Hymenobacter tibetensis: one gene and its partner. The protein of the gene in region 2 interacts with the protein of the main gene of each other region in a pairwise test. Links are inferred from orthologs where the notes say so. Each region holds a gene or a part of one and is shown on either strand. Other genes may lie near its edges.

Region 1 (10,552 bases), 980 kb from region 2 along the record:
TGAATAGCACCCAGAAACGCTGCCTTTGGGTAATGCTTGCGAAACTCAATGGCATTGTTGAGCAGCATTCCCCCGCAGTCTATTGTAACATTGACCAGCCAGCAAAGTGGAATAACCCAACATAAGCGGGTGCGAACTTGGTGTAGGAGGGGATACTTATGCCGAAAGCGAATAATAATCCAACGGTCCAACTCCCAGGTAAGCGACGAAATTATGATGGATTCCAGCAGTAGCTTGCCGGTTTCCAGACTGAACAGATTCTCATAAGCTTTATAGGCATAGATGGCCAGAAGCACGAGAAACGTGATGCCACTGATCCGGATCCACCGATCATTTAACTGTTCCGTAGGCTGAGCTGGCATATGCAAGAGAACTTGTTCACCAAATATAAACTTCCGTCTAAGGCAAGGCAAAGCCGATTCCGCCTGATTTGGAGGAACAAAGGGTTGAATTGAGGAAAAGCGGGAATCAAGCGTGGGCGGCTTCTGGTGCGTGCGCAGTTAGTGGCACCTTTCTCAGGCGGAAGCTCAGGTAAAACATCTTTTCCAAGTGCTCCTGCCTTTCGTGATACGTGCTGGGCTTGGGGCTCTTGCAGTTGAAACGCCAAAAACTAGGGTTGAAGCAGTGCTTCGCTCAACTCGTCGTTTTTCCTTTTCCGCGGGTGTGCCCAGCGAAGATCTTGCGCCCAAACTGGCCTCTCATGTAGCTGGTGTGCTACGGCATAGGCGGTCCAGCACTTGCTTGAGGTCAAGGCGCCAACTTCACTTTTCTGTTTTATGTACAAAGCTGTTCTGTTGCTTTTAGCTGCAACAGGTTTTCTGTGTTACTCCGCATCTCTGACTTCTGCCACCCACGGCAACCAGTCAGATTACCAAGCCCTACTATCGGCGGAGCGCGCCTTTGCCGCGTTTACGGGCAAGCACGGCATCAAAGCCGGATTCACCCGGTATTTAGCCGAGGAGGCGTTGGTTGTGGTGAAGGGGCGTTATCAACTTGGCAAACCTATCTATGAGAAGATGCCCGAACAGGCCACCCTGCTGTCTTGGTGGCCCGTGTACGCCGACCTATCTGCCTCCGGTGACTTCGGCTACACCACTGGTCCTTTCGAGGTTCGGCCCCAAGCTGCCACGGATACCCCTGTCGGCTTCGGCCACTTCACCAGCGTGTGGCGCAAAACCAGCACTGGCGAATGGAAGGTAGTGGCTGATGTGGGTATAACGCATGGGGCACCAGTTCACGAAGCTGCTTCGGCTCCAAGTGTACCGGCCGGAATAGTCAAGAAACCGGTGGCTGTGGTTGACAGCGCCCTTAGCCGAAAACAACTATTGGTAGCGGAAGCCAGTATGGCGCAAGTGGCTGGCACAGAGTCGTTGCAAGCGGCGTACAACCGAGTATTGGCAACCACCGAAGAGGTGCGGTTGTACCGGACTGGTAGTATGCCGCACATAGGCTTAGCTGCCGCTGCTTTCGCCAACACGCAAACCGAACGAGCCACTTACACTACGGTACGGGCGGTAGTGGCCCCCTCCGGCGACCTTGGATTCACGTACGGTTACAGCCACTACAACCAGAAGAGCGGCCCCTTTCTTCGCATTTGGAAACGTGGGGCCAAGCTCTCCTGGCAGCTAGTGCATGAAGTAGTTGATCTGCGTTAACTGTCACTACGCACGCAAACCTGCACTAGTAGTAGCGAGTCAATTGTTGGTTAAGGCGGAAAATGGGTAACCGCATCGTGCCAGGGCTTCTCTATCAAGCTGCAGATTGGTCGGCGCAAACACAACACGCCACCCCCTGTAGTTGGTTGGCGAAACAGTAAGACTGCGCCAGGAAGTATGTACGGGGGTATTATTTGACCTAGGCCACGTGTACATTAAGCGAAAGAAAAGAGGATCAGGCAATTTCATTGGATGTGGTAGTATGACGGTGAAGTGCTTTAAAAAACACGTTGGTAGCTTGGTTTAGGTAAGCAGAAGGAGTGTCCGTCGGTTTTTGTTCGTGTCTCAGCCATGGGCGGGCGTATACCTGTTCGTGTATACTTGGTAGCATGCCTACCAAAAACGGCTTAGCAGTAAACCAGCGTTATACTGCGCACGCAGTAAAGCCGCGCCAACGTACTAGGCGTTACACAAGCACAGCATGGGGTAAAACCTTCCATTTAGAAGGCGTTTCCAGACAGTAAAAGCCAAATAGGTATGCTCCTAGTGCAACTCGCAATCCTCAACACACGAAACGGTACTCCTGAAGAGAATGCTAAGTCTCAGCTTGGGGCTGAGGGGTAAGTGCACATTCATGCATGCAGTGCTGCAAGGACACAGCCCGAGAATCCCGATGCACAACGTGCATCGGCCGAGGTAGTTCGGCTAAAAAGATTTCGTGGCAATAGGCCCGTGCAGCGCGATTCACATTGGAGTAGCTTCGTTAGATTGTGGCTAATATAGAATACGCATATGTATAGCACAAGTTGTATGTGCTTTTTATGGAGTTGTATTGCATTTATCAGTCACTAGCACACTCATCCGCAGGCTGTGTTGCGGATAGCACTTACTTGGCTAGTATTTCATACTGCTTTGCTTAGCGCTGCTTGGTGTCATTGTATCGCTTGTAGTTAGGTTAATGCTATTGCAGCCAGAGTTCGTCCTCAATAATAGGTAGACTGAGAAAGGGGGTAGCACTCACCAGATGATACCACTGGGGGCATAGATGCCAAGGAAAACGCAACTGCCTCAACACAGCAACACCCGTCAATTCCTCACAGTCGATAAAAGTGTGCGGAATCTGGATCGATATATACAAGCAGCTAGACCCGAAGCGGGCGGGTGAAAAAAAGTGTGCCACTATGGTTACAAGACTACTTATGCGTGCACATATAAGCAGCATCAAAGAGGATGCTCTCTTCAAGTAGCTGAAAGTCTAATTATTGCGCTGACTGTACCGTCTTGGCCGCTAGGTAGTTTAATAAATTGAGTGAATCACGCAATTTACACTAGCTAAATTCAGCTACTCTAGAATGTGCTTAACTGGTTTAATTTCTCTGTGCTGGATATTGAAAATACTTTATACATTGGATTGGACACCGATTACATAAATAAAAATGCTGAAGAAAAAGTTAGTTTTTGTGTTGCTAGCAATAGGTCTGGCTTCTTGTAGCGATACAAAAACAGATGTACAGAGTACTCACCTTGCGGCAAATGATTTTGAATCAGTAGACGGCTGGACAGAGAATGTCCCGGTCTCTTCTCTTACCAAGGAAAACGCGCATTCTGGGCAGTATTCTGTGAAAGTGAGTCCCGGCCTAGAATACAGCAGAGGCTACCATAATACCTTAAGTAAACTTAGTAGCAGTGAATTAAAGAAGATCAAAGTTCGAGCATGGGTAAACCTCTCATTTGGTGCTACTTCAACTCTGCTAGTAACAGCCATTGAAGATCCGTCCAACCCAGGGGCCAAACCTGTCTTATGGGAAGGCATGAAACTGACAGACGAAGTCAAAACGCCTGGGAAATGGACTGAGGTAGAGAAAGTAGTTACTCTCCCAGAAAATGTTTCCTCATCGTACAGATTCAACGTGTATCTGTGGAGCACTGGAGCAAAAGAAACGGTATTTCTCGACGACCTGACAATTGATAAAGCGGAGTAGCGCTGAGTACAGACAGTCAGTCCGGGAAGCTAACCAATACAAAGAATTCGCAGCTTCTACTGCAGATTCGAAGTGCTTGTTTTCTTCGCTCTTTCTTGAATAAATATAGGTCTGTAAATCTAGTGCTATAGCAGAAAGCGTAGGTAGTTCGATAAATGCTATCTGCTATGTCCAGCCCTAGTCACAAGAGAGTGCGTGTTCGCAGACGCCGCCGCAAGTACAATCCGCTTACTATACTGGGCTGGGTTTTAGTGGTATTTGTTTTCTCGTTTCTAACCGTGGCAGTCTGGCGTCATGGTTGGTAGATAGCACCCACTAGCAGAAGCGGTAGTCGTATGCGCTGTTCTAGCTCGGTAGCATTGAATGGTGTGCTCGAGGATGCTAGCTGTTTACTGAGCTAGCCTGTTGTGTTGCTCACATGCCAAATATAACAAGCGGTACGGCGGCATTCTTTGTAGCTGAGTAAACAAAGAGCAATTATCCACCGCTACGTATCTCCCTCGTAGTAAGACCCTTCGAATCCTCTCTACCTTGTGGGCTTGCCCAGAAACACTGGCCTGCGAGATCTTTCAAAACAATAAAAAAGCCTGTTCCTAGCTTAGGAACAGGCTTTTTGTGGTCACGCTAGGAATCGAACCTAGATCAAGAGCTTCGGAAACTCTCATACTATCCGTTGTACGACGTGACCGATAAGGAGCCGCAAAACTAGCTACAAATAGCGTTGCAGCCAAACCTAGCGCTGCATTTTCTGTAAAAACCTATGTGGGTCTACCACAACCTTACGAGCGTCAATTCAGTTAACTATCCTTGAACTCGACCAACCAAACTCCATATGGCTACCACTGAAAAGAAAACTCTCTACACTGCTGAAGCTGCAGCTGTTGGCGGCCGTAGCGGCCACGTACGTTCTACTACTGGCATTATCGACTTGGATATGTCGGTGCCTGAAGGACTTGGCGGAAAGAAAGGCGCTACCAATCCTGAAGAGCTATTCGCCGCTGGCTACGCTTCTTGCTTTCAGCAAGCTCTACTAGTTATTGCTCAGCGCGCCAACGACAAACTTGATGCGGATACTACAGTGAACTGCTCGGTATCATTGTTTCAGGAAGGCGAAGGCTATGGCCTGAGCGCCGTTCTAGATATCGACTTAAAGAAATTCGACGAAGCCAAAACCATTGAGATGGTACGGCAAGCACACAAGATTTGCCCCTACTCAGTTGGTACGCGCGGCAACATGGAAGTGGAACTACGCGTGAAGGGCCAAGCCATTCCGGTGCAAGCAGAAGAAAACGCTGGTGTAGCTGAGAAAGGCAACTAGTTTTCACTAGGTCACAACAAAGAAAGGCCGCTTGGAATATTCCAAGCGGCCTTTCTTTGTTGTGACCTAGTGAAAACTACATAGCCAGCACTTCTTTAACGCGCTCGGCAGCGTCTTTCAGAAGCACCGCTGAATACACCTTCAGGCCGGACTCATCGATGATGCGAGCACCTTCCTCGGCATTGGTGCCTTGCAGGCGCACAATGATCGGCACTTTGATGTCGCCGATGTTTTTGTAGGCTTCTACCACACCATTCGCTACCCGGTCGCAACGTACGATGCCTCCGAAGATGTTGATGAGGATAGCTTTTACATTCGGGTCTTTCAAGATGATGCGGAAACCGGCTTCTACGGTTTGGGCATTGGCTCCACCTCCTACGTCGAGGAAGTTGGCCGGCTCGCCGCCGCTCAGCTTGATGATGTCCATGGTCGCCATAGCGAGACCGGCACCGTTTACCATGCAGCCTACGTTGCCGTCCAGCTTCACATAGTTCAGGTTCGAGGCAGAGGCTTCCACTTCCAAAGGATCTTCCTCGTTGGTGTCGCGGAGGGCTGCGAAATCTGGGTGACGATAGAGGGCGTTTTCGTCGAGGGTCACTTTGGCGTCAACAGCCAAAATCTTGTTGTCCGACGTTTTGAGCACCGGGTTGATTTCGAACATAGCCGAATCGGTGTCGTCGTAGGCTTTGTAGAGCGCCGTCACGAACTTTACCATTTCCTTTTGCGCCGGGCCAGTCAAGCCGAGGTTGAAGGCGATTTTAGCGGCTTGGAAGGGACGCAGGCCCACCCGTGGGTCAACATGCTCGCGGTGGATTTTCTCGGGGTGCGCTTCCGCTACCTCCTCGATGTCCATGCCGCCTTCCGTGGTATAGATAATGACGTTCTTGCCAGTGCCACGGTCCAGGAGTACGCTCATGTAGTACTCCTTGGTTTCCGATTCGCCAGGATAGTACACGTCCTGTGCTATCAGCACCTTGTGCACTTTGCGGCCTTCAGCACCGGTCTGCTTGGTCACCAACTGCATGCCGATGATCTGGCCTGCAATTTCTTTTACCTGGTCCAAGTTCTTGGCCAGCTTCACGCCGCCCCCTTTACCGCGCCCGCCGGCATGAATCTGGGCTTTGATTACGTACCAGCTGGTGCCAGTGTCAGCGTTCAGCTTCTTGGCGGCTTCTACTGCTTCTTCAGCGGTGTCGGCTACTATGCCTTCCTGCACGCGTACACCGTAGCGTTTCAGAATGTCTTTGCCCTGATACTCGTGAATGTTCATGGAGGTCAGTTATGGAGGTGGTTCGATATGTGCACGAAAGTAGGTAGAAACAAGTGGATTGTTGATTGCTAGTGGTTGATTGTTGGATTAGTGGCTGTTAGGTGATTGGCTGGTAGGAGGCCACAAGTACTATCGTTTCGAGCATTTTTACCTCCTAACAAGCACCAGTTCAACCAGCAACGAGCAGCAACAAGCTCACTTGCCATACCATTGCGCCATCACCTGCTCGGCCGGTTTGTGCTGGGGCGTAAAATCCAAGTGGCGATGCGCAGGACCATCGGCCTGCAAGCCAGGATACCACTTCCAGATGAACGTACCACGAAACCAGGGCTGCCCCCAAAACGTCTCGAACATAGCCTCGTAGCACGTGCGTTGCGTTTGCTCGTCTAGTTCAGTGAACACCGCTGTGCGGTCGGGCCAGGCCCATGGCTCAATAGCAGCGTCTGGAGTGGTTTTGTAGCCAACTTCCGTGAACAGTACCGGCTTTTTGTAGCGCTTCTGTACCGCTTCAATCCGGCGCAGAGGTTGTTTCCAGGAAGCAAGCAGCGTGGCCTTGGTGGGGCGAGTGGTGGTGCTCAGAGGGAAATAGGCTTGAATGCCGATGTAGTCCAGGGCGTCCCAGAAGCGAATTTCTTCGAATTCTCCGCTCCAATTAGCAGCGTAAGTGAGAGGGCCATGGTATACGCTGCGCACCTTCCTAATCAAGGACCGCCACTCCGCTTCATGCCCTACCGTGGCATGTTGCAATTCAGTGCCGATACAGAGAGCATCCATGTGGGTTCGTTCAGCCAGTTCAGCATAATGCAACAAAAAGATGGAATAGCTTGCAAACCAGGCTTGCCAGTCGGCAGCGGTAGTCATATTGATGTCGCCGGGCCAGGAGCCATTGCCGCCGCGCAACCATAGATGAGGCTTGAGCATGGTACGGATGCCACGCAGCCGAGCTTGCTGGGTGGTATGAGCCAGGCCTTGGTCACTTTCGCCCCAATGGCCCCGAAAAGCGCCTCCTGTGTGCAACCGCACCTCCGGGGTGGCCGCACCCGCTTGCCAGCCAAAGGGCGTTTGGGCTATCCACGTCACGCCGCTACGCACCAAAGGCTCCATATTCGAACTGGAAACCGAGTCGGCGGCCACCCAGTTTACGCCTCGCAACCGGTTACCGGTAGGGCGGCCAGAGACACTACTGGCACTGTTCGCCGATGATGAGGGCAGGGCTACCACCTGCCGCGGCCAGTGCCACCACACTACCAGCAGTGCCACGGGTACCGCCATAAGCAGCACCGGAACCCACCAAAATCGGCGTACGAATGCAAAAGAAAAGGTAGTTGGCATAATACCGCTTACAAACAGGCCACTCAAGTAGCAGAAAACCACTATCAACTGCAATATTCTAGCCTACCAATCGTCGGGAGGCATCCCCGGACGGCGAAATCGAGTTCAACCACATAATCTGCGGGGCAAACCGTAGATTTGTTTTCTATACCCTCGGCTCACTTTACCTGGTTCCGTTTTGCTGCAAGCCATCAACGTTCGTAAGAAATATAACACGCTAGAAGTCCTGAAGGGCATCGATTTGACGATTGAAAAATCCGAGATAGTATCCATTGTAGGATCGTCAGGCGCGGGCAAAAGCACCCTGTTGCACATTCTAGGAACCCTCGACAACCCCGATTCGGGGGAGGTGCTCTTCGATGGGGAATCGGTTAGCTCACTGAAACGCTCGGAGTTGGCGCGGTTTCGCAACCGGCATATCGGCTTCATTTTTCAGTTCCATAATCTGCTGCCAGAGTTTACGGCTCTTGAAAACGTGTGCTTGCCCGCATACTTGGCCGGTCGTTCCGAAACCGAAACCCGAGTTCGGGCCCGCGAGCTGTTGGGCATGCTGAACCTAGAGCGCCGCGCCGACCATAAGCCTAGCGAAATGAGTGGCGGTGAACAGCAGCGCACGGCGGTGGCGCGTGCCCTCATCAATTCTCCCGAAATCATCTTTGCGGATGAACCCAGCGGAAACCTTGACTCACAGAACGCACAGGAGCTACATCAAATCTTTTTTCTGCTGCGCAAAGAGCTAGGTCAAACTTTCGTCATTGTGACGCACAACGACCAACTAGCTGAAATGGCTGACCGGAAGATTACGATGAAAGACGGACTGATCTGGGAGGGGGGGAGCTAGCTTATAACCTGCCGTTCAGCTTGGCCGTATATAAGGCATCTGGAAGCCATTTTCAGATGCTATTTACGTACGACCTCGGTCATGCGTCCGTTCCGCCCCGGACCATGCTTTGCAACCCGCTCCCTCGTTTTCCGGAAACGAAGGAGCGGGTTTTCTTATGCTCCATTAGCCCGTACGCAGGAGAGTAACGCCACCTGAAAAGCACACTAAAGATGCTGGGGAAGGCTAAAAAAATTAGTCAACTAAATTTTTTTGAATATGCAGTTGTAAGTGTCTGACAGACAGAGTAAAAATTCTATAAAAAATATATAGATTTGTGCACCTTTTAGGAGGCCAAGGCGTTTACATATCAGAACACAAACACGGTATTACAGGACATAAAAGAACAGACGCCATGAGCGAAGCAACCAAGACCATCAAAGAGCCGGTTCGCAAGACCAAAGTGGAGAGCTACGACATTTCGCGCTCCGACGAGACCCTGCACTTGGCTACCGATCTGGCCAAGTTCATCAAGGAAAACAAGCTGACCACTACGGTGCAAGGCAAAGAGTTTGTGAACGTGGAAGGCTGGCAGTATGCCGGTTCGCGCTTGGGCATTGTGCCCATCGTCGACCATGTCATCAACGTTTCAAACGACCAAGAATTAAAATATCAAGCTAAGGTGACGCTGTTCGACATGCGTTCCGGGCAGACAGTGGGTGCGGGCTTCGCTATCTGCTCCAGCAAGGAGCAGGGCAAAAAGTTCTACCAGGAGTTTGCTATCATGAGCATGGCCCAGACCCGGGCTATTGGCAAAGCATACCGTAACATCCTAGCCTGGATTATTCGGGCTGCTGGTTACGAGCCTACGCCTGCTGAAGAGATGGAGTATGGCGGCAACACGCCTACTGTCACGCAGCCTGCTATGGCAGTGGTACCTGCTGCTCCTGCGCCAGTTGCGGCTGAAGTAGCCGCTCCAATGATAGCCGTAGCTGCTGAGCCTGCTCCTGAAGCGCCAGTTGCTGCTGTTACTTATGCCTCGGCCGCGCAGAAGGAAGAGATTATTCGTCTGCTGAACCATCCGGTTATCACGCGCCAGGAGAAGACCAAGATGTTGCTTAACATCAACCGTCTGGACGATGAGCGAGCTACGCAGGCTATTGCCAAGCTAAAGAAGGCAATTGACGACCGTGAGAATGGTCAGTCGGCTGCCGCGTAAGCAGATACCCGAATGATTAGTACACGTACATTGAACTCACAACAAACGACGACACGTAGGTTTTAAGCTCTTGCTGATTCCGGTACACTGTCGTCTTTGCTGCTTTCGTGAAAATGGGCGACTTGAACTTCACGGCACACAGCCAACTGTAGGCCGAGGCAATGTCACTGAATAGCGCGACCACTGGTGAGGAGATATTGTACAAGGCTACATCGGTGCAGCATTGAATATCAACACCTGCGGAATACACCCATGCCATGTACTCCACACCCGCCATCTGCATGTGAGGGAAGTATTCGGTGGCCAGCCAGGCCCCGACGTCGGAAGTGATGCTCGTGACGTTGGAGTTGTCGTTAAGGATACGGGTGCAGTTTTGAGAAAGAAAGCATTGGGCTACCGCTACGCAGCATTCTTGCACGGAAGATAAAGTAAGGTCACCGTGCCAATCTAGGTAGAGCCAACGATTAGCGTTATCGAAGGAAATAGACACATTAGGTTTTTCTAATAATATATCTATGCTCATGGCAATATGATTTAAAAGAGGGTGCAGTGAGGTGTAAGTACGCAGAGCGAGGAGAGAGCAAATAGTCTTTTAAAGTCAGATGCGCCCTATACAACGTTTAAAGGCCGTTTTGACTGTTATAAATGTAACTATATTTATTTCATTGAACTATGCTCCGAAAAATAAATTTAGTAATAAGCCTTATCCATTTTATATAATATTGAAAACAAGCTATTTGCAAACACAATAAAACTTTGCCCGGATAACCGAGCCTGAACAGCAACCAATCATGCTTACTTTACTACGAGCAACAAGAAGGTAGTTTCTTACCTGAAGGTCAGCGAAACGACGGTAGCACTGGCTTTCTGTTTTAAAAGCAACGGCCGTACCTTCGTGGTTCCGCTAAGCTTACTCGTACCTTGACCTTGCCTACCGACGATATTCTGCACGTACT
Region 2 (10,609 bases):
AATCCGCGAAATGCGCGCCGTTGCGTACGCCAAGTAAAGGCTGATTAACACTTAGTTAACTAGGAAAAAGGATAAACGCGGTTACAGTCTAGGCTGTAACCGCGTTTATCCTTTTTAGCTATGCAACCAAGCTGCAGCAGCCAGTATCTTAGTGATGCCTCTCCAAGGCTCGTGCGGTACCATTTGTGTGAATTAAAGCACAAGCAAAATTCTGTATGCGCAGGGGCACTGGATTAAAGACTGTAGGCTTGTAAAAGCTAATGCATATTCGTTCTAGTAATTGCTTGTTATGCCTCGAACTATACTCTGTGCTTATACTTGCTTGCTACTGACTTGGCTGTGTAGCAGCTGCTCGGTGTATGCTCCAATGTTGCCTTCCACGTCTCAAATCCGCGAAAAAGGCGAGGTGGAGGTGCAAGGCACTACGTTTTTAAATGGCCGCTGGGAAGCAGGAGCCACCTACTCGCCAGTAAAGCATCTGTTGGTGCGGGCGGCTGGAGGCATCAAAACGGATGACCGGGACACCACCTACTTTCGGGTTCGGCAGTACGAAATGGGTATCGGTGGATATTATCCGCTCGGCAAGCGGTGGTTGCTGAGTGGGCTGGGCGGCTACGGCCAAACGCGCAGCAGCCGAGGGTATTTCGATGTTGGGCCTTTCGTGTCAATAGGGGAAAACGTGGCTTTCAAGGCGCGCTACCACAAGCTGTATGGCGAAGCTTCTGCGTCTTATCGTGCCCCTTGGGTTACAATGGGCGTTGCCTACCGCTTGACACGCGTCACGTTCACTTCGCTCACCTACGACAGCCAACCGCTCGACCTGCGCCATATGACCCGCATGGAGCCGATGGTGTTCTGGCGTTTTGGCCGCGAAGATGGAGCACTGCCCTGGCTGCGGGTGCAAGCCTCAATAGGAGGTTCCAATGAAGGCCGCCGCAAATACGACCCCAACGAATCGTATGAACGCCGCCTTATCAAAGATGGGCGAGGATTTGCGGCATTGAGCGTGATTCTGCTGCCCCATTTATTTGCGCAGAAAACGGAGTAGGCTACTAACGCTGCCTGACTAGTTCCAGATACTTCGCGTCGCACTGCCCGAAACGGGTGTACTCGTTCATGGAGTTGCCGTAGTTCTGGAGCACTAGCATAGTGTCTTGCCACGCAACTTCTATATCAATTTGCGGCTCAGTTCCTTTCAGCCCCAGTAAAGTCAGGTAGGTTTCGGCACCTTGCTGCATTACTGCAACCTTGCCTTGCGTTCCGCCCGAGGTGAAGTGGTAGCCATCGGCCTGCTTGCTGATGGTGATAGACAAGGAGCACACCGCCGTATCCTGCATTGTATAAGTGCCTGCATAAGTGAGGCTAGCCGATGCCGGGGCAATTGGTGGGGGCGTGGTGCGGGTTGCTGGAGTAGGGGTGGGAGGTGCAGCAGAGGAAGCCGCTTTCTGCTCACACCCGACCAAGAATGCACCCAAGCAAAAGACAACGACGGCACATGCTATTCGACGCATACATGAGGGCGCTACGCTTACAAGTGGAAACAGAGAAATCTACTGCTGTTCTATGGCCGTAGTGCCGGCTGGGAAGCGCATCGAGTGCTGAATGCCGACCTTCCAGCTAAGCCGTAGTACATATTTGTAGTTGAAGATGCCAACGTGGTGCAATCCATCCTTAGGTTGGCACTGCCCGCGAGGCAAAGTGTTGCATACAGATCATAGCATGGATAGAGGAGCGGGGCTTGCAGGACAACCATAGATGCTCTGCTTCAGGGAATACCCTCTCATGAGCACCAAGAAAGCAAGAACTGTAGCCAGCTAAGCGCCCCCACCTACCCGCTTGTGCTACTTGGGTTTTGCCAATTTCGCAAATACATTGTTCAGGCCTTCTGCCCAGCTAGGATGCGCAATAACCATGTTCTGAAGCTGCTGATATTTCAGATTGCCCATCATAATGAGTTGGAACATGGTCATTAGTTCGCCGCCTTCCGCACACAGCACCGAAGCGCCCACAATGTGGTCCTTCTCATCAACCAGTACTTTCCAGAAACCGCCGGTGCGGCTAGTTTCGCGGGCGCGGCCAATCGTGAGTACGGGCATGGAAGCTACGCGGTACTCGATGCCTTGCTCTTGGGCCTGGCTTTCATTGAGGCCGATGCGGCCAAGTTGCGGCTCAGTATACACACAGTAGGGGAGGGGGCGCTGTTTGGCTGAGCGACGCTTGCTGCGCGCAAGTAAGTTGTCGCGAACAACGCGGAAGTCGTCGTAGCTGATGTGGGTGAACTGGGGGCCACCGTGGATGTCGCCGAGGGCGTAAACGCCGCGCACGTTGGTCTCCAGACGCTCATTCACCTCAATGAATTGCTTGTCATCTAGCTTGATGCCGGCTTTGTCGAGGCCTAGCGTATCGGTGTTGGGAGTGCGGCCGGTGGCTACTAGCAGATGCGTGCCGCGCAAGCGTCGTTCGCCTTGCTTGGTGCTGGCCGTGAGCGTAAACATGCCTTCTGCATTGCGCGAAACGAGCCGAACTTTAGCATCCAGCACAATTTCAACTCCCTCATCGGTTAAAATTTTGCTCAATGCCTCGCACACATCATCGTCTTCGCGTTCTAGCAACTGGGAGCCTGATTCGATGATAGTTACCTGGCTGCCAAAGCGCCTAAACATTTGGCTGAACTCCAAGCCAATGTAGCCGCCGCCTAGAATGATGAGGTGTTCGGGCAGTTCTTTAAGATCGAGCAGCTGCGTGGTGGTCAGGTATGGTAGCCCTTCCAGGCCTTCGACCTCCGGAATAGTAGCGCGGGTGCCCGTATTGATGAAAATGCGCTTGGCAGTAAGCTCTTGTAGAGGCCCAGTGGCAGGCGTAAAAAGAATGTTGCGCGGCCCCGTGAAGGCGGCATGGCCTTCAAGAACTGTAATGCCCTTGTGCTCTTCGGTGAGGTTGCTACGGACGCCTTCGCGCATCGTGCCAATTATTTCGTCTTTGCGAGATACCACGGCAGCCATATCGACGGCGGGTTCGGCGCCTTTAACGCCAAAATCAGTGGCAGTACGCAGTTGGTGGGCCCTTTCGGCTGAAGCCAACATGGCTTTCACGGGGGAGCAGCCGTAGTTGATGCAGGAACCACCGAGCAAGTTTTCCTCGATAAGAGCTACGCGTTGGCCGGCGTCGGCAAGGGCAGTGGCAAGTGGATTACCCGCTTGGCCGGAACCAATAATGAGGGCATCGTAAGAAGTATTGGGCATAAAACGCGAAGTTTGGACAATGAGAAGCTGCCTCGGTAGCAACTCCCATTTTAAACTGTACGCAACTGTGGAGCCTGCGGCCACACAACGAAGTGTAGTTTTGTGCGTTTGGCCTTCAATTTTCCTATTACCCGCCTGTCGGTTATGATTCGTTTGCTTCGTGCCATTTTGCTGTTGAGCTTGCCTGGCTTGGCTAGTTGTTCTTCTCTTTATTTCCCGCCCCCGCCCCAAGTGCCACTACTCACCCAGAAAGGGGAGTGGAGCGCCGGCGTCCACAGCAATTTCAGTGGCAATACGGCATTGCAAGGGGCCTACGCCGTGGGGGAGCATATCGGTGTCATGGGGTCGGCCTCGTTTCTGCACTCCAACAAAAAGGAGGACTTCTTTGGCAGCAAAACCAAGCGCGAATCCATCGACCACGACTTTGTGGAAGGCGGAGTGGGCTACTTCACCCGCCTGCGTAAGGACCGCCGCGTGCTGGAGGTGTATGGAGGCCTCGGTGTGGGCAATACCAAGCGCACCCGGTTCAACAACGAAACCAACATCACCACCGAAACGGCGGAAGGAAAGCTCAACAAGTATTTTGTGCAGGTGAACTACACGTCGAAAGACGAGAAAAGCTTCCACGCTCTCGGGCGCGACTGGGACTTCAACTACGGTACGGCGTTGCGAGCCAGCTATATGCAGCTCAATGACTTGCGTGTTGAAGGAGTGGCGCAAGCACCCGAAGACAATGTCTTCCTGGAGCCTATCACCTACACGCGCATTCAGGTATTGGGCCCTATTCAACTGCAACTTATTAGCGGCAGCAACTTCGGCTTGCGTAGCCGTAAGTTTTTGAAAGCCTCCAACTCGGTGTTTCAACTCGGGGTCATCGTGAACGTAGGCGGGCAGGAAGGACGGAAGTAGCTGGCTAGCCCCGGTTCCGTGTTCAAGAATACGAGCAATAAAAAAGCCCCGACTTGCGCCGGGGCTTTTTCAATGAGCTAACCCACGTACAACTTATTTACCGCCCAAAATGCGCAGCATCGTGTCGCCGATTTCGGCGGGCGAATCCACTACGTGGATGCCGCACTCACGCATGATGGCCATTTTGGCGGCAGCGGTGTCGTCGGCACCACCAACGATGGCACCAGCGTGGCCCATGCGGCGGCCGGGAGGAGCCGTCTGGCCTGCAATGAAGCCTACTACAGGCTTTTTATTGCCGGTTTCTTTGATCCAACGCGCAGCTTCGGCTTCCATACCTCCGCCGATTTCGCCAATCATCACGATGCCCTCCGTTTCGGGGTCGTTCATGAGCAGCTCTACCGCTTCCTTGGTGGTGGTGCCAATGATAGGGTCGCCGCCGATGCCGATGGCGGTTGTCTGGCCGAGGCCGGCTTTGGTGAGCTGGTCCACTGCTTCGTAGGTCAGTGTGCCCGACTTCGAAACGATACCGATTTTGCCTTTCGTGAAGATGAAGCCGGGCATGATGCCCACTTTGCACTCACCAGCCGTCATGACGCCGGGGCAGTTTGGCCCAATCATGCGCAGGCCTTCGCGGCCCTTCAGGTATTCCTTCACCGCAATCATGTCCTTGGTAGGGATGCCTTCGGTGATGGTGACGATGACCTTGATGCCTGCGTCGGCGGCTTCCATGATGGCGTCGGCGGCGAAAGCTGGGGGCACGAAGATGATGCTGGTGTCGGCGCCGGCTTGTTCCACGGCTTCGGCTACGGTGTTGAACACCGGGCGGTCGAGGTGCTGCGTGCCGCCTTTGCCGGGCGTAACGCCGCCCACCACATTGGTGCCGTACTCAATCATCTGCTGGGCATGGAACGAGCCTTCGGAGCCAGTAAAGCCCTGCACAATCACTTTAGAATCCTTGTTGACCAGAACACTCATGTAGAGAGGGGGTTAAAGATAAGTTGCGGTTGGGGGTGCAAAAAAGGTGCTGTGAAAGCAGCCGGTGCGCAAAAGTAGGCTTTTTTGGCCCGGTGACAAGCCGTTGGCGCATTCAAGGTAAGTACTTGCCTGCGAGAGCTACTAGGGGGCATCTGTGCGCAAAGCACACCGGCTACTAGTGGCCTGCCGCAGATTTATCTTGGCTCGACTAGAACTATTGCGGCGTCAATAGCTCTTCAAAGAGAAGTGAAACTGGAGCCATGCCACTCTCGGTGTCCTGTATGATTGAAACCGGGAAACCGGAAACCACACGCTCATCAACCTGCCGGACCGCTACGATGCCATTCTATATTTCGACGAAGCGCAGGCTTTGTATTCGCTTGATAACACAGAAAGCCGGCAAGCGGTTGTTGTACCAGAAGGGCTTACCAGGAACTAGCTGTTAGTGCCCAATTTCTAGGTTTGTGCTGGTGCAGCACAGGAAACTTGGTAGCAGCTTAAGGCTACCACAGCAATTCCGTACCTTTGCGGCCCCCTCTCTCATAAACAATTCCCCTCTCATGTACCTTAATAACATAGTCGAAGCCATCGGCAACACGCCGTTGGTACGGCTCAACAAGGTTACGGACGGTATCAAAGGTACCGTTCTGGCTAAAGTAGAATACTTCAACCCCGGCAACTCGGTGAAAGACCGTATGGCCGTGCGTATGATTGAAGATGCCGAAAAAGCGGGCATTCTGAAGCCTGGCGGCACTATTGTAGAAGGTACTTCCGGCAACACGGGCATGGGCTTGGCGTTGGCCGCTATTTCCAAAGGCTACAAGTGCATCTTTGTAATGAGCGACAAGCAAAGCAAAGAGAAGCAGGATATTCTGCGGGCTGTAGGAGCTGAGGTTGTGATTTGCCCCGTGGACGTAGAACCCGAAGATCCGCGCTCCTACTACTCGGTGGCTCGTCGCATCACAGCCGAAACGCCCAACTCGTTTTACCCCAACCAGTACGACAACCTGTCGAACACAGCTGCTCACTACGAGAACACGGGCCCTGAGCTTTGGAAAGGAACCGATGGCAAAATCACGCACCTAGCGTGCGGCGTAGGCACTGGCGGTACTATCTGCGGAACGTCGAAGTATCTGAAAGAGCAGAACGCCGACCTCGTGACGGTAGGCATTGACACCTACGGCTCGGTGTTCAAAAAATACAAGGAAACCGGGATTTTCGATAAAAACGAAATCTATCCTTACAAGACCGAAGGCATCGGCGAAGATATTTTGCCCAAGAATGTTAACTTCGACGTGATTGATCTGTTCATCAAAGTCACAGACCAAGACGGAGCCGTTATGACGCGCCGCTTAGCGAAGGAAGAGGGCTTGTTCGTTGGATGGTCCTGTGGCTCGGCAGTGTACGGGGCACTGGAATACGCCCGGGAGCACCTTCAGGAAGACGATACCATGGTTGTCATCCTACCTGACCACGGCACCCGCTACTTGGGTAAGATCTACAACGATGATTGGATGCGGGAGCAAGGGTGGCTGTAAACCTTTCCGCGAGTTCCAGCTTCTATTCGTGCTTTATTGAAAATAAACTGCCCTATGTCGAAGAAGTTGCGCAGCATTGTACTGGTTGACGATAACGAAACCACTAGTTTTCTGAACAACCGCTTGCTTAGTCGGCTCGACGTAGCTGACCAGGTACACACGTTCCGTAAAGCGGAGCAAGCATTCCAATTTCTGTGGGGCGAAGAAAACACGCCCGCTGATCCTGATGCCGTACCTGCGCTCGTGTTCGTTGATCTAAAAATGCCTGGTATGGACGGTTTCGAGTTTTTGAAGCTGTACGACGCGCTGCCCGACCAATCGAAAGCTAAAACGGTAATGGCTGTGCTAACCACTTCCATGCACGCCGCCGACACGGCCCGTGTAGCGCAATATCCGGACGTGGAGTACCTCGCCAAGCCGCTAACCGAAGAGAAGATGGAAAAGCTGCTGAAAAAGCGGTTCTAACAGCAACAGAGACGCAGTTTGCTCAGGCAAATGACAGAGATACAAAAGGCCGTTCCTATAGGTAGGAACGGCCTTTTGCATTACACCACATGGGCAAAGCGTGCTACACCACTGCTTCTACAAACCGAAAGGCCTCGCCATCAAACAGGCCTTTGTCGCTCAATTTCAAGCTCGGGATAACCAACAGAGCCATAAAAGAAAGCGTCATGAACGGCGCACCCAGTGGGGAGCCAAGCTGCCTGGATAGCGCATCAATAGCGGCATAGGAAGCAGCTACGCCGTATCCATCCTTTTCCGACATCAGGCCCGCTACCGGCAAAGGCAGCAACAGTTCCTCCCTGTGGCTGCCCACGGCTGCAAGGCCGCCCTGTGCTTCCATCACCAAGTTCACGGCCCGGGCTAGGCTTTCATCATCACAGCCTACCGCGGTAATATTGTGCGAGTCGTGCCCGACGCTGCTGGCCAAGGCGCCGCGCTTCAGGCCAAAGCCACGAATGAAGGCCACTGCTGGTGGCGCCGGCTGGTAACGGTTCACAACAACAAGCTTCAGGATATCCTGCGCGGCATCGGGCACTACCAGCCTATCTACGGTGCGAGCTGGTAGGTCGTGGCGGGCGGTAATAAGCTGCCCATCAAAGCACTCGATTACTCTGATTGTCGCTTGTCCAGCGGTTGGGGTAGGCAGCTGAAACTCTTGTGCACCAACAACGCGTGCATGGAAGTTATTGACAACCCGGCCGGGTACCGCCGGAATCAGCGTAGCCCCATTCTCGGCAACTAGCGCACCATCCAAATAGGTCTGGCGTACATTGAAATCCGTTAGGTTGTCTACTACAATGAAGTCGGCCGGGTCGCCGATTTGCAAGAGGCCAACCGGCAGACGGTAGTGTTCTACGGGGTTGCGGCAGGCTACGCGGAGAACTTGTAGCACGTCCTGGCCGCGGGCCACGGCGCGCTGCACCAGTTGGTTGATGTGGCCGAGCACCAGCGTATCGGGGTGCTTGTCGTCGGAGCAGAACATCATGTGCTCGTGGTGCTCGGGCAGCAAGTCAATCAGCGCATCAAAATTACGTGCTGCGGAACCTTCCCGAATCAGGATCTTCATGCCCACGGCCAGCTTGTCTAGGGCTTCTTCGGCTGTGAAACATTCGTGGTCGGTGCTGATGCCGGCTTCGGCATAGCGTTGTGCGTCGGCACCGCGTAGGCCGGGCGCGTGGCCGTCAACGGGGCGCCCGTACTGCTGCGCCAGTCGGATCTTCTCCATCACCCCCGCGTCGCGGTTTAGCACGCCAGGCCAATTCATCATCTCCGCCAGATACCCGATTTCCGGGTTCTGAAACAATTGCTCGATGTCTTGCGCCGTTATCTCGGCACCGGCCGTTTCGAAAGGAGTAGCCGGCACACACGACGGGGCCCCAAAACAAAACTTGAATGGCACCTGCCGCCCACTCTCCAGCATGAATTCGACACCCGCCACCCCGAGTACGTTTCCAATTTCGTGCGGGTCGGATACGGTAGCTACCGTACCGTGCACTACAGCCAACCGGGCAAACTCGGCGGGTATCAGCAAGGAGCTTTCAATGTGCACGTGGGCATCCACGAAACCGGGCAAGGCATACGGCAAACCAGGGTCGGGCTCGGCGGCACCAGTTGGTTCGATGGCCTGGATGCGGCCAGCGGCTACGTGCACAACAGCTGGGGCTATGGTATTGGCAAACAGGTCGATGACGTTCGCCTGTAAACTAAATTCAGCGGGCATAAGTTAGGGGAGAAGCTGTAGGATACTGGTCGCTAGCAAGCGGCAGACAGGTAAAGAACCGTATATTTGTAGAAATCTGCGTCAGTGAGAAAGATTGCCACTCTATTGATAACTGCCCTTTTCTTGGGTTCAGGCCTCGCTACTACGGGCTGCGCTAGCCGCACGCCGCAGCAAAAGAAAACCGCGTCCTATAAGCGCAAGGCCGCCATCGGCAAAATCCCCTGCCCCTGCGACAGCCACTAAGGCAATAGTTACCAGCTAGCGTATTCTCTGCAATAGTGTATTGCTAGTCGATGAACACGTTTTACCGCTTCAAGCCGGTCATAACTCTTCGTGCGCTATTCTTACTGGCTGTCAGGCTGCTGGCCGCAGATGAAACCCAGCGCGGGTCGGGCTTATTTCCGCAAGAGTGCGCTTGATAACTATGGGAGCCGATACCTTTCAGGTTGTACGCAATTTCGCCAACACCCGAAAAACCAACCAACGGGTAGGTCGTCAGCTTCATGAAAAGTCAGTAACTAAGGCAGCTAGCTGTTAGCTTCTTACAGGTGAAACAACATGAATGGAGCGGAAACGAATTGATGCTCAGGCACATAACCGAGGCAATGGCGGTGCCAGTCAAGCGTTAAGGGTTCGAGCGTATGATGTTAGCTCTTTTGGGAGACCATCTGGGCTTGGCGAAACATCCGTAGGCCGGTGACTTGCGCACTAAAGCCTACCAAGTAGAGGATAGGACGGTCCATAGACTGGAAGCGCCGGTATCCTAATACTGATTCAAGTTGCCGATCTTTCCCGCCATGAAAACCAGGCACATCCTGTTTAATCTAACAGTTACCGTCTCGGTTGCGCTTGCTGGTACCGGGCAGGCCCAACGCAAGCCTGCTGCTTTCCCGGCGCCTACGCCTGCTCCTACCGAAGATCCGACGCTCCGGCGGGGTGCTGGCCACGCCGGAATATATCAGGGCAATGATGGCGCCTGGCATACGGTGCAGATAGAAAATTGGGAAAATGACCGGGTGTACCTAAGCGACGCCGGCCGTATCTACAAAGCGTATCTCCCCACCGAGTTGAGGCGTTTCGCAACGATGGGCGATACTGTAGTAGCAGCGCGGGACTTGGTTGTCGTCAAGCGCCGCTTTCCATTTGTTCGGCGCCGTGTGCTGCTGCCTGCTGTCTTCGGACTGCAGTTGTACCGAGGCGGCGGCTTTCAGTTACTCAGCTACGACTCGCAACGGCCCGCTACATTGCTTTCGGCGCTTTCCAGCCAGCTACTGTTGCGGCATGGCCAGGACGAGTGGCAAATATTGCCCACGAATACAGCAAAGTTCAACCAGCTTATGCTGAAGCTGCTCGGCGATAATCCGGACCTAGTCGCTGGGTTGCGAGCCAAGCAGTACCACCCTCGCCGCGACGCTGCCCAACTACTTGAGCGCTACTCCAACTGGCGGATAAATCAGTACTTACAGTTCACCTCCCAGCCAGCTCGTTAGTTTTTTCCTTATGTCTGTTCCTGAATCTCCGGTGGCCGCCCTGCGGGCTGCTGCCGAGGCCGTGCGCCAGCAACTTCACGTCACTGCCTTCGATACGGCGGCGGTGGAAAGGCTGGCTGAATTTGTGGAAGCGCAACGCACCACTGTATCTGCCGCCGACCGCCAAGGTGTGGTTACGGCTCTTGGCTGCTTTCTGGGGCAGTGCTTGGTTGATGTGTATGGAGGCACTTG

What was found.
Region 1: the proteins of sucD (region 2) and sucC interact in binary tests that used the Escherichia coli proteins (3 or more experiments, as listed by UniProt). The link is inferred for Hymenobacter tibetensis from one-to-one orthologs.

The regions. Positions count from the first base shown.
Region 1 is NZ_CP094669.1:1,912,650-1,923,201, forward strand. Bases 4,129-6,914 are described here. They hold sucC (ADP-forming succinate--CoA ligase subunit beta), read right to left. Parts: upstream 6,226-6,914; coding sequence 5,032-6,225; downstream 4,129-5,031. Other genes in these bases: MTX78_RS07615 (organic hydroperoxide resistance protein), read left to right, coding at 4,470-4,955; MTX78_RS07625 (glycoside hydrolase family 113), read right to left, coding at 6,421-6,914. Outside these bases: MTX78_RS07595 (sensor histidine kinase), read right to left, coding at 1-362; MTX78_RS07600 (nuclear transport factor 2 family protein), read left to right, coding at 777-1,655; MTX78_RS07605 (carbohydrate binding domain-containing protein), read left to right, coding at 3,092-3,637; more of MTX78_RS07625, read right to left, coding at 6,915-7,557; MTX78_RS07630 (ABC transporter ATP-binding protein), read left to right, coding at 7,736-8,398; MTX78_RS07635 (hypothetical protein), read left to right, coding at 8,793-9,596; MTX78_RS07640 (hypothetical protein), read right to left, coding at 9,613-10,119; MTX78_RS07645 (RecQ family ATP-dependent DNA helicase), read left to right, coding at 10,518-10,552. UniProt on the Escherichia coli protein: Succinyl-CoA synthetase functions in the citric acid cycle (TCA), coupling the hydrolysis of succinyl-CoA to the synthesis of either ATP or GTP and thus represents the only step of substrate-level phosphorylation in the TCA.
Region 2 is NZ_CP094669.1:930,508-941,116, forward strand. What follows is about bases 3,186-6,028. They hold sucD (succinate--CoA ligase subunit alpha), read right to left. Parts: upstream 5,127-6,028; coding sequence 4,245-5,126; downstream 3,186-4,244. Other genes in these bases: MTX78_RS03860 (mercuric reductase), read right to left, coding at 3,186-3,242; MTX78_RS03865 (outer membrane beta-barrel protein), read left to right, coding at 3,351-4,151. In the rest of the region: rny (ribonuclease Y), read left to right, coding at 1-37; MTX78_RS03850 (hypothetical protein), read left to right, coding at 368-1,048; MTX78_RS03855 (hypothetical protein), read right to left, coding at 1,053-1,511; more of MTX78_RS03860, read right to left, coding at 1,842-3,185; MTX78_RS03880 (response regulator), read left to right, coding at 6,719-7,129; ade (adenine deaminase), read right to left, coding at 7,233-8,888; MTX78_RS03890 (hypothetical protein), read left to right, coding at 9,686-10,378; MTX78_RS03895 (hypothetical protein), read left to right, coding at 10,389-10,609. UniProt on the Escherichia coli protein: Succinyl-CoA synthetase functions in the citric acid cycle (TCA), coupling the hydrolysis of succinyl-CoA to the synthesis of either ATP or GTP and thus represents the only step of substrate-level phosphorylation in the TCA.